DNA from 2 places in the Parapedomonas caeni genome. Region 2 is predicted to be linked to the other one. Evidence: predicted binding sites of a transcription regulator. Region 2 holds the regulator's gene; the other holds the start of a gene.

Region 1 (4,385 bases), on a different contig from region 2:
AGCACGCTGGCGCAACAGGCCGCCCAGCTGACCGAACGCGTCGACGATTTCCTGCGCGACATCCAGAATTAGCCCGCCGGACCTAGGCCGGCGGGACACCCCCGGCTTCGGCAGGGATTGGCCGTCGACGCAGGAACACGTGCGGCAAGCCCGCATGCACGATGTCCTTCTCGTAGACGAAACCCTGCTTTTCCATCACCCGTCGCGAGGCGGCATTCACCGGCAGGGTGAAGCTGACCAGGCTGTCCGCGCCCAGCTTGTCGAGACCGAGGCGAACCACCGCCGCCGCCATTTCACCGGCATAGCCCTGCCCCCAGTGGGAGGCCCGCACGGCATAGAGCAGCTCGATGCAGGCCTCGTCCTCGATGGTCGTCCGCTTCAGGCCGCAATAGCCGATGAAGGTGTCGGAGAATTCCAGCCGGAACGTCCACACACCGAAGCCATGCTGCAACCAATGGTCGCGGCATCGCTCGATGAAGCCGCGGGTCTCGTCCTCGCCGAGCGGCTCGCCGGTCGCCGACAGGGTCCGCATGACGACCGGATCCCGGTGCAGCAGCCGCAGTCCCTCGAAATCGTCGTCGGACATCGGTCCGGCCACCAGCCGGGCGGTGGAAAAACGCTCGGGCACGCGCGCGATCACGATGCGACCCCCAAAGTCAGAACGGGTGCCGGCTGATCCCGGCATCCTTTTTCTTTGCAACGCGGGAGCGGCACCGCCGCAGCGTCGCCCCGATCGACCGGGCCGGTCGACCGCGATGCCTATACCATGGATTGCAGGAAGCGCAGCACCAGCCGGTCGTGCCAGGGCACCGGGTCGTCCGCCGCATGGAAGCCGCAGTGGCCGCCGCCGGGGGTGATGACCGGCAGCAGCGCCGGATTGGCGCCCCAGTCGACCGCGCGATAGCCGGCCACCGGCACCCAGGGATCGTCGGCGGCATGGACCACCAGGGTCGGCAGGCGGATGTGCCGCAGATGCGGCGCCGAGGCCGTATGGGCATAGAGATCGTCGGCACTGGCGAAGCCATGCATCGCCGCCGCCACCTTGCCATCATAGTCGCGGATCGAGCGGATGGCGCGCGCCGACGCCTCCAGCGCCGGGTCGAGCGCGCAGGCCAGCGCCGCGCGTTTGAGGCCGGCCACCAGGTGGCGCTGGTAGAGCCGGTTGCGCGGCCTCTCAAGCGCGCGCGCCGCCGCCGCCGGCAGGATCGGCGCGCAGATGCTGATACCGCCGCGCAGCAGCGGGCTCGGCCGGGGTTGCCGCAGGGTGTTGAGCGTCAGGTTGCCCCCCAGCGAATAGCCGAACAGCACCACCCCCTGCCCGGTGATCGTGCCCGGCAACTGGGCCAGCACCGCCTCGATGTCCGCCGCCAGATTGGAATGGTAGAGCGTGGCGCTGGCGGGCGCGCAGTCGCCGGCGCCGCGCAGATTCAGCCGCAGCACCGGATAGCCGGCGGCGAGCAGATAGGCGGCACTGGCACACTGCATCTGGCCATCAGCGTCGCCGGTCAGCCCGTGAATGACGATCACCAGCGGCGGGCCGGCGCCGGCCGGCGGCGCTGGCCGATGCAGCCAGCCTGACAAGGCGTCGCGCTCGTTGGCGGCAACAAAGCGCAGATGCTGGCCCGGCCAGGGGGACAGATCGACCGGACGCGGCGCCAGGGTGTTGCGCAGCGTCTGCAGGTCCGCGCCCCACCACGGCGGGCGCGGCCGGAACGGCGGCATGTCGAACGGCAGGACGGCGGATGGCGAGGTCATCAGGCGTCGTTGTCCACCAATGGCGCGCCGGCCGCAAGGCCGTCAGAGGTAGCGCACCGGGTCGGTACCGTCCCACCCCGCCGCGCTGTCGCGCACCATGGCGTAGAAATTCACCAGCATGTCGGCCGGCGGATACAGCTCGATCATGTGGCCGAGCGCCGCACGGGTATCGACCATGGCGAACTCGACGCCCGCCGTGGTCAGCGCCCGCATCGCGGTCGGAAAGCCGCGCGCGGCATAGTCGGCCAGTGTCGCGTCCATGTCGGGGGCAAAGCGGGCCATGTGGTGCAGCCCCTCCTCGTGGGCGGCGTACATGTCGCGACAGGCCGACGGATCGTCGCCATGCTGCTGCATCAGCTCCACCATCACGTTGCCGGCCTGGCCATAGGCGGAACTGTGGTCGAACCGGCCCTGCTCGCCGCGATACTGGCACCAGGTGAGCGGGATATGCTTGAGGACAAAGAACGGCCCCAAGCCGAACTCCCGCGCGAACCGCGCGGCCGCCTCGTCGACATCCGCCACATGATAGGCGATCTGGATCACCCCGCTCGACATGATCTCCCCTCCCCGTCGGTTGTTTTGTCCAGCCTAGCGCAACGCCAAGGCGACCGTACCTGCCATTTAGGCGAAGCGTGGCCGGCGCATTTGTTCTTTCTTTGTTCTATTTGACGCGCTAGGATCGGCGCCATGGCCCAGCCCCTGCCCGATCGCCTGCATCATGGTCGCGGCGCCGTCAGCAATCCGACGAGCGCCCGGATGCGCACGCTGGCGCGCGAGGCCGAGCCCGATCGGTGGGACGAGGAGGAGCCGCCGCCGCTGGCCACCAGCGTCACCGTCGAGCAGCCGCGCACCATTATCAGCCGCAACAGCTCGCCCGACATTCCGTTCGACCGCTCGATCAACGCCTATCGCGGCTGCGAACATGGCTGCATCTACTGCTTCGCCCGGCCGACCCACGCCTATCACGACCTGTCGCCAGGGCTGGATTTCGAAACCCGGCTGTTCGCCAAGCCCGACGCCGCACGCCTGCTGGCGGCGGAACTGGGCCGGCGCGGCTACACGCCCGCGCCCATTGCCATGGGCACCAATACCGACCCCTACCAGCCGATCGAGCGGCAATGGCGGATCACCCGCCAGCTGCTGGAGGTGCTGGCGGCCTGGGGACACCCGGCCACCATCACCACCAAAAGCCATCTGGTGACCCGCGATATCGACATCCTGGCGCCAATGGCGGCACGCCGGCTGGTCAGCGTCAACATCTCGATCACCACGCTCGACCCGCGCCTGGCCCGTGCCATGGAGCCCCGCGCGGCGACGCCGCGCCGCCGGCTCGACGCCATCCGGGCCCTGAGTGATGCCGGCATTCCGACCAGCGTCTTCGTCTCACCAATCATCCCGGCGCTCAACGACCATGAGATCGAACGCATCCTGTCGGCCGCCGCCGAGGCCGGTGCGCGCGGCGCCGCGTCGATCCCGCTGCGGCTGCCGCATGAGGTGCGCGGCCTGTTCGAGGACTGGCTGGCCAAGACCTACCCCGACCGGGCCCGCCATGTGATGACCCTGCAGCACGACATCCGTGGCGGCCGGGCCAACGATCCGCGCTTTGGCGAGCGGATGCGCGGCAGCGGCCCCTATGCCGAGGCGATCCGCGCCCGGTTCAGTGCCGCCTGCCGCCGACTGGGGCTGGACCGTGCGCCGGCGCCGCTGGCGCTCGACCAGTTCCATTGCCCCGACTGCCCGCAGCTCGAATTGTTCTAGCGTCGCAACTGCACTGCTGGTCGCATGCGTGCAGAGGATTTTAACAGGCATCCCGTATGTTCAGATGTCAGCCAGCCTGTCGCCATGCCGGCAGGCCTGCGTGTTTCCGGGCGTTCTTGCCCCCCGAGGTTGAGCCGCTCCCGACTATGCTCTCTGTCGGTTGCCTGCTCGACGAATGACCGAAGTTCCTCTCGGTCATTGCCCCTTGCCTTGAGCGGGAGAGCGCCCCTCTCCCGCTCCTTTTCCCGAGACCGCTCGTCCCCGCCGCGCCGCTGACGAGTCGCGACCCATGCGACCCCATACAGCACACCGGCAACACACCTCCAGCGCCTCCAGGGGGCTCCATTCGTCAATTTTATCTCGTTATTTTTCAATGAATTACAAAAAATGTGCAATGCTGAATTACTGAACTACATTTTTAGTGTTGTACTTCACTAATACACCTGCTATCAGAATGGCACACACCGCGTTGAGTGCCCCACACACAGCAGATTGCAGGAGACACACCATGTTGAAGACCATCACCACCGCCGCCGCCGCCCTTCTCACCGCCGGCGTTTTCCTCGGCGCCGCTACCGGCCCCGCCTTCGCGGGCGACGCCGCGTCCCACAGCGTTCATGGCTGGAGCAAGAAGGTCGAGGCCCGCCTCAACGACGCGCTGACCTACCCGGCCGCCGGCTATCGCCATGAGGAGCAGGGCACGGCGGAAGTGAAGCTGACCATCGCGCCGTCCGGCCGGATCATCAGCGCCGAGCTGGCAAGCTCAAGCGGCTCGGCCCTGCTTGACAAGCAAGCGCTGCGGACCGTCGCCGCGCTGAACCCGCTGCCGGCGATGCCGACGTCGGAGAATGCGCCGCGCACCGTGCTGATGC
Region 2 (4,385 bases):
GTGCTGGCGCGGCCGCTGTGGGGCGCGGTGGTTACGGGCGCGGTAGTGGAACAGGGTGTGTCGGCGCGCGGCGTGCACCGCATTGTCGTCGCGCCGGCGTCGATCGCCGGGGTGGCACCCGCGATGATGCCGGTGCGTGTGCGCCTGAGCTTGCGCGCGCCGCCGCCCGCCGACGTCGCCGTTGGTGCCCGGGTGGCGCTGCGGGCGTCACTGCGGCCACCGGGCGGCCCGAGCGCACCAGGGGGCTATGACTTCGGCCGGGTCGCGTGGTTCCACCAGATCGGTGCGACCGGGTTCGTGCTGGGGCCGGTTACGGTGACCGCGATCGCGCCGCCGCCGCTCGGCTGGACGCGGCGGCTTGAGGCTGCCCGTGCCGGCCTGACCGCCCGGCTGCGTGGCGGCGTGGGGGGCGAGGCCGGCGGCGTGGCGGCGGCCCTGGTCACGGGGGATCGCAGCGGCGTCGCGCCGGACGTGACCGCGGCCATGCGCGACAGCGGGCTGGCGCATCTGCTGGCGATATCGGGTCTGCACATCGCCATTGTCAGTGGCGGCGTGTTCCTGCTCCTGCGCCGGTTGCTGTGCCTGAGCCCGTGGATCGCCCTGCACTGGCCGGTGAAGGCGATCGCGGCGACGATGGCCGCGTCCGCCGCCGTGGGCTATACGCTGATTGCCGGTGCCAGCCTGCCCACCGTGCGCAGCTGCATCGCCACGCTGATCGTGCTGGCCGGCGTGCTGATGGGGCGCCAGGCGATCAGCCTGCGGCTGATCGCGGCGGCGGCGGTGCTTATCCTGGTGGTGCGCCCGGAAGGGCTGCTCAGCCCCAGCTTTCAACTCTCGTTCGCTGCCGTCACCGGGCTGGTGGCGCTGTATCAATCGGGATTCGCGGCGCGCTGGCTGGCCGGAGGGCCGGAGGATGGCCTCGTCACGCGGGGGTGGCGGTGGCTGGGCGGGCTGCTCGCCAGTGGCGCCGTCGCCGAGGTGGCGCTGGCGCCGTTCGCGCTGTTCCACTTCAACCAGACCGGTGTCTATGGGCTGGTCGCCAACCTGGTCGCCATCCCGCTCACCAGTTTCTGGATCATGCCGCTGCTGGTGCTTGTGGTGGTGCTGGAACCGTTCGGGCTGGCCGACCCCTTATACATGCTGCTTGGCTATGGCATCGACCTGTTGCTCGCCACCGCCCGCGAGGTTGCCGGTTGGCCGGGCGCGGTGGCACGCTGGCGGCTGCTGCCGCCTTGGGCGTTCGTGATGATGGTGCTGGGGCTGTTGTGGCTGGCGCTGTGGCGAACCCGCGCGCGGTGGCTGGGGTTGCTACTGCTGGCGTCCGGCGCGCTCGTCGCCTGGGCGGCGCCGGTGCCGGATCTGTACATCAGCGACGATGGCCGGCTGCTGGCGGTGCGCGGCGAGGACGGACGGCTGGCCTTCTCGACCCTGCGCGCCGGGCGCTTCGCGCGGATGAGCTGGCTGGAGGAGGAGGGGCAGGCGGAGGATGCGCCGGCGCAGCGGCTGGCTGACATCGCGGGTACCGCACGGGTGGATCAGGACTGCGGACCGGCGGTGTGCCGGGTGGCGTTGCACCGCGGCGACCGGGTGTGGCAGGTGGCGCAGATCAACGCCTGGCTGCCCTACCGCGAGCTGGGCTGGCTGTGCGCGCAATCGGATGTTGTGGTGGCTGCCCGCCGGCTGCCGGCGTGGTGCGCGCCACGTCTCTACCGCTTCGACCGCGCGGCGCTATCGCGCACCGGCGCGGTGACGTTGCGCTTCCTCGACGACGGATCGGTGCGGACACAAACCACGGCGGCCGGGCGCGGCCGGCATCCGTGGAACGTGGCGCCAGCGGGCGCGGGGACGAGTCTCAAGGCACCTCAGTAACGGCGCATCAGGCCGACCAGCTTGCCCTGCACCCGCACCCGTTTCGGTTCATAGACCTGGCTCTTGTGGGAGGGGTTGGCGGCCTCCAGCCGGACCTTGCCGTCCTTGCGGCGCAGGGTCTTCAGCGTGGCTTCCTGGCTGTCGACCAGGGCCACGACGATATCGCCGTCGAGCGCGGTGTCGGCCTTGCGGATGATGGCATAATCACCGTCGAAGATGCCGGCCTCGATCATCGAGTCGCCGGAGACTTCCAGCGCATAATGCTCGCCCGCGCCCACCAGCGCCGGCGGCACCGCCAGCAGCGTATCGCCCTCCAGCGCCTCGATCGGCGTGCCGGCGGCGATCTTGCCGTGCAGCGGGATCTCCAGGAACGTCGCGGCCGCCGGCGCGCTGGCCGGCGCCTTGGCCTTGCCGAAGCTGCCGCGCACCACGTTTTCGGCCGAGGCGATGGCGGCCTCGCGGTCGGTCGCCAGCGTCGGCTTGGGCGTGCCGCGCCTGGGCGCCGCCGCCTCCGGCAGCCGCAGCACTTCCAGCGCGCGGGCGCGGTTGGGCAGGCGGCGGATGAAATCGCGTTCCACCAGCGCGTTGATCAGCCGGTGGACGCCCGACTTGGACTTCAGCCCCAGCGCCTCCTTCATCTCCTCGAACGACGGCGAAATGCCGTCCGCTTCCAGGCGGTTGTGGATGAAGATCAGCAGATCATGTTGTTTGCGCGTCAGCATACGCTATTCCTTGTGGAACGAACAAGGAACGTTCTACTAAGGTTCTGCTGGCGCGTCAATCGTCGCCGAGGGGGAGAAAGCGGATTTCCGCACCCGCTGGCCGCCCCGGCGCGTGGGCCGGGTGCAGGGCCAGCGCGTTGGCGGCGGCAAGCGGCACCAGCAGACTGCTGTCCTGCTGGCCCAGCGGCGTCACCCGCCAGCCACCGCCATCCCGCTCCACCCGCGCGCGCATGAAATGATCGCGCTCGCCGTTGGGCTTCAGCGGCGCGTCCAGCCGGCCGGTCAGCCAGCGGTCCGCCGGGGCGTGCGGGCTCAGGAACCGCCGGACCAGCGGCAGCAGGAACAGCCGGGCGCAGACGAACGCCGACACCGGGTTGCCCGGCAGGCCGAGTACGACGGCGCGGCCGCGCTGGCCGAGCATCATCGGCTTGCCCGGCCGCATGGCGATCTTCCAGAAGTCAATGTCGGCGCCGGCGGCCAGCAAGGCCGCCTGCACATGGTCATGGTCGCCCACCGAGGCGCCGCCGACGGTGACCAGGATGTCGGCCTCGCTGCTGGCGGCGATGGCATCGCGGATGACCTCGGGCCGGTCGGGCAGGATGCCGGGGTCGCGCACTTCGGCGCCGGCCTGGCGCAGCAGGGCCGCCAGCATGATGCCGTTGGAGTTGACGATCTGGTCCGGCCCCGGCGTCTGGCCGGCCGGCACCAGCTCGTCACCGGTGGACAGCAGTGTTACCCGTGGGCGGCGGGCGACGGGGAGGGCGGCGTGCCCCCCGGCGGCGGCGAGGCCCAGCCGGGCCGGCGTCAGCCGGTCGCCGGCGCGGATCAGCGTGTCGCCGGCGCAAAAGTCGAGACCGGCGGCGCGGATGTGCCGGCCGGGGGCGCCGGGTCCGTCGCCGGTGAGAATGACCCGCGACCCGTCGGCGCGGGTATCTTCCTGCACCACCACGGTGTCGGCGCCGTCGGGCAGCGGCGCGCCGGTGAAAATGCGCACCGCCTCGCCAGGTCCGAGATGGCCGGGATAGCGCCGCCCGGCGGCGGACTCGCCGATCAGTCGCAGGGGGTGGTCAGGCGCGAGGTCGGCAAAGCGCACGGCATAACCGTCCATGGCGGCAGCGGCGAACGGCGGCTGGGTGAGCAGCGCCGTGACGTCGGCGGCGGCATGACGGTCCAGCGCGTCGGACAGCGGCACGGTCTCGCAGGCCAGTGGCTGCGGCGCCAGCGCCAGCACCCGCGCCAGCGCGTCCGGGACGCTCAGCACGGCGCCGTCCAGTCGCCGGACTTGCCGCCGGTCTTGGCGAGCAGGCGCACCCCCTCGATGCGCATGGCTTTGTCCACCGCCTTGGCCATGTCGTAGACGGTGAGCAGCGCGACGCTGGCGGCGGTGAGTGCTTCCATCTCGACGCCGGTCTGGCCCTGGGTCTTGGCGGTGGCGGTGACCTCGATCACCCAGTCGTCCGGGTGCAGCGTGAAGTCGATGCCGACCCTGGAGAGCGGCAGCGGGTGGCACAGCGGGATCAGCTCGGCGGTTTTCTTCGCCGCCATGATGCCGGCGACCCGCGCCACCGCCAGCACGTCGCCCTTGGCGATGGCGTTGTCGCGCACCGCCTCGAAGGCCGCCCGCGACATCAGGATCATGCCGGTAGCGACGGCGACGCGTTGCGTCACCGGCTTGCCCGACACATCGACCATGGCGGCCTGGCCGCCGGCGTCGACGTGGGAGAGGGTGCTCACGCCGCCAGACCGAGCAGGGCGCGGGTGGCGGCGGTGACGTCGGCCTGCGCCATCAGGGAT

The links. Region 2 encodes LexA, which represses DNA repair genes until DNA is damaged. Its sites were predicted from a motif close to GTTCCNCNCTTGTTCT; they were not measured.
Region 1: ABU113_RS00500 (PA0069 family radical SAM protein) is a predicted target of LexA. The motif match lies at 2,403-2,418, and genes of this name have one in related genera.

The regions. Positions count from the first base shown of each region.
Region 1 covers NZ_JBEUDS010000001.1:116,144-120,528, reverse strand. Annotated here, with positions in the region: gene ABU113_RS00520 (protoglobin domain-containing protein) at 1-72, shown strand, start outside; gene ABU113_RS00515 (GNAT family N-acetyltransferase) at 83-640, opposite strand; gene ABU113_RS00510 (YheT family hydrolase) at 760-1,755, opposite strand; gene ABU113_RS00505 (VOC family protein) at 1,798-2,310, opposite strand; gene ABU113_RS00500 (PA0069 family radical SAM protein) at 2,443-3,513, shown strand; gene ABU113_RS00495 (energy transducer TonB) at 4,022-4,385, shown strand, end outside.
Region 2 covers NZ_JBEUDS010000003.1:97,513-101,897, forward strand. Annotated here, with positions in the region: gene ABU113_RS03590 (ComEC/Rec2 family competence protein) at 1-1,869, shown strand, start outside; gene lexA (transcriptional repressor LexA) at 1,863-2,591, opposite strand; gene ABU113_RS03600 (molybdopterin molybdotransferase MoeA) at 2,647-3,852, opposite strand; gene moaC (cyclic pyranopterin monophosphate synthase MoaC) at 3,846-4,325, opposite strand; gene trpC (indole-3-glycerol phosphate synthase TrpC) at 4,322-4,385, opposite strand, start outside.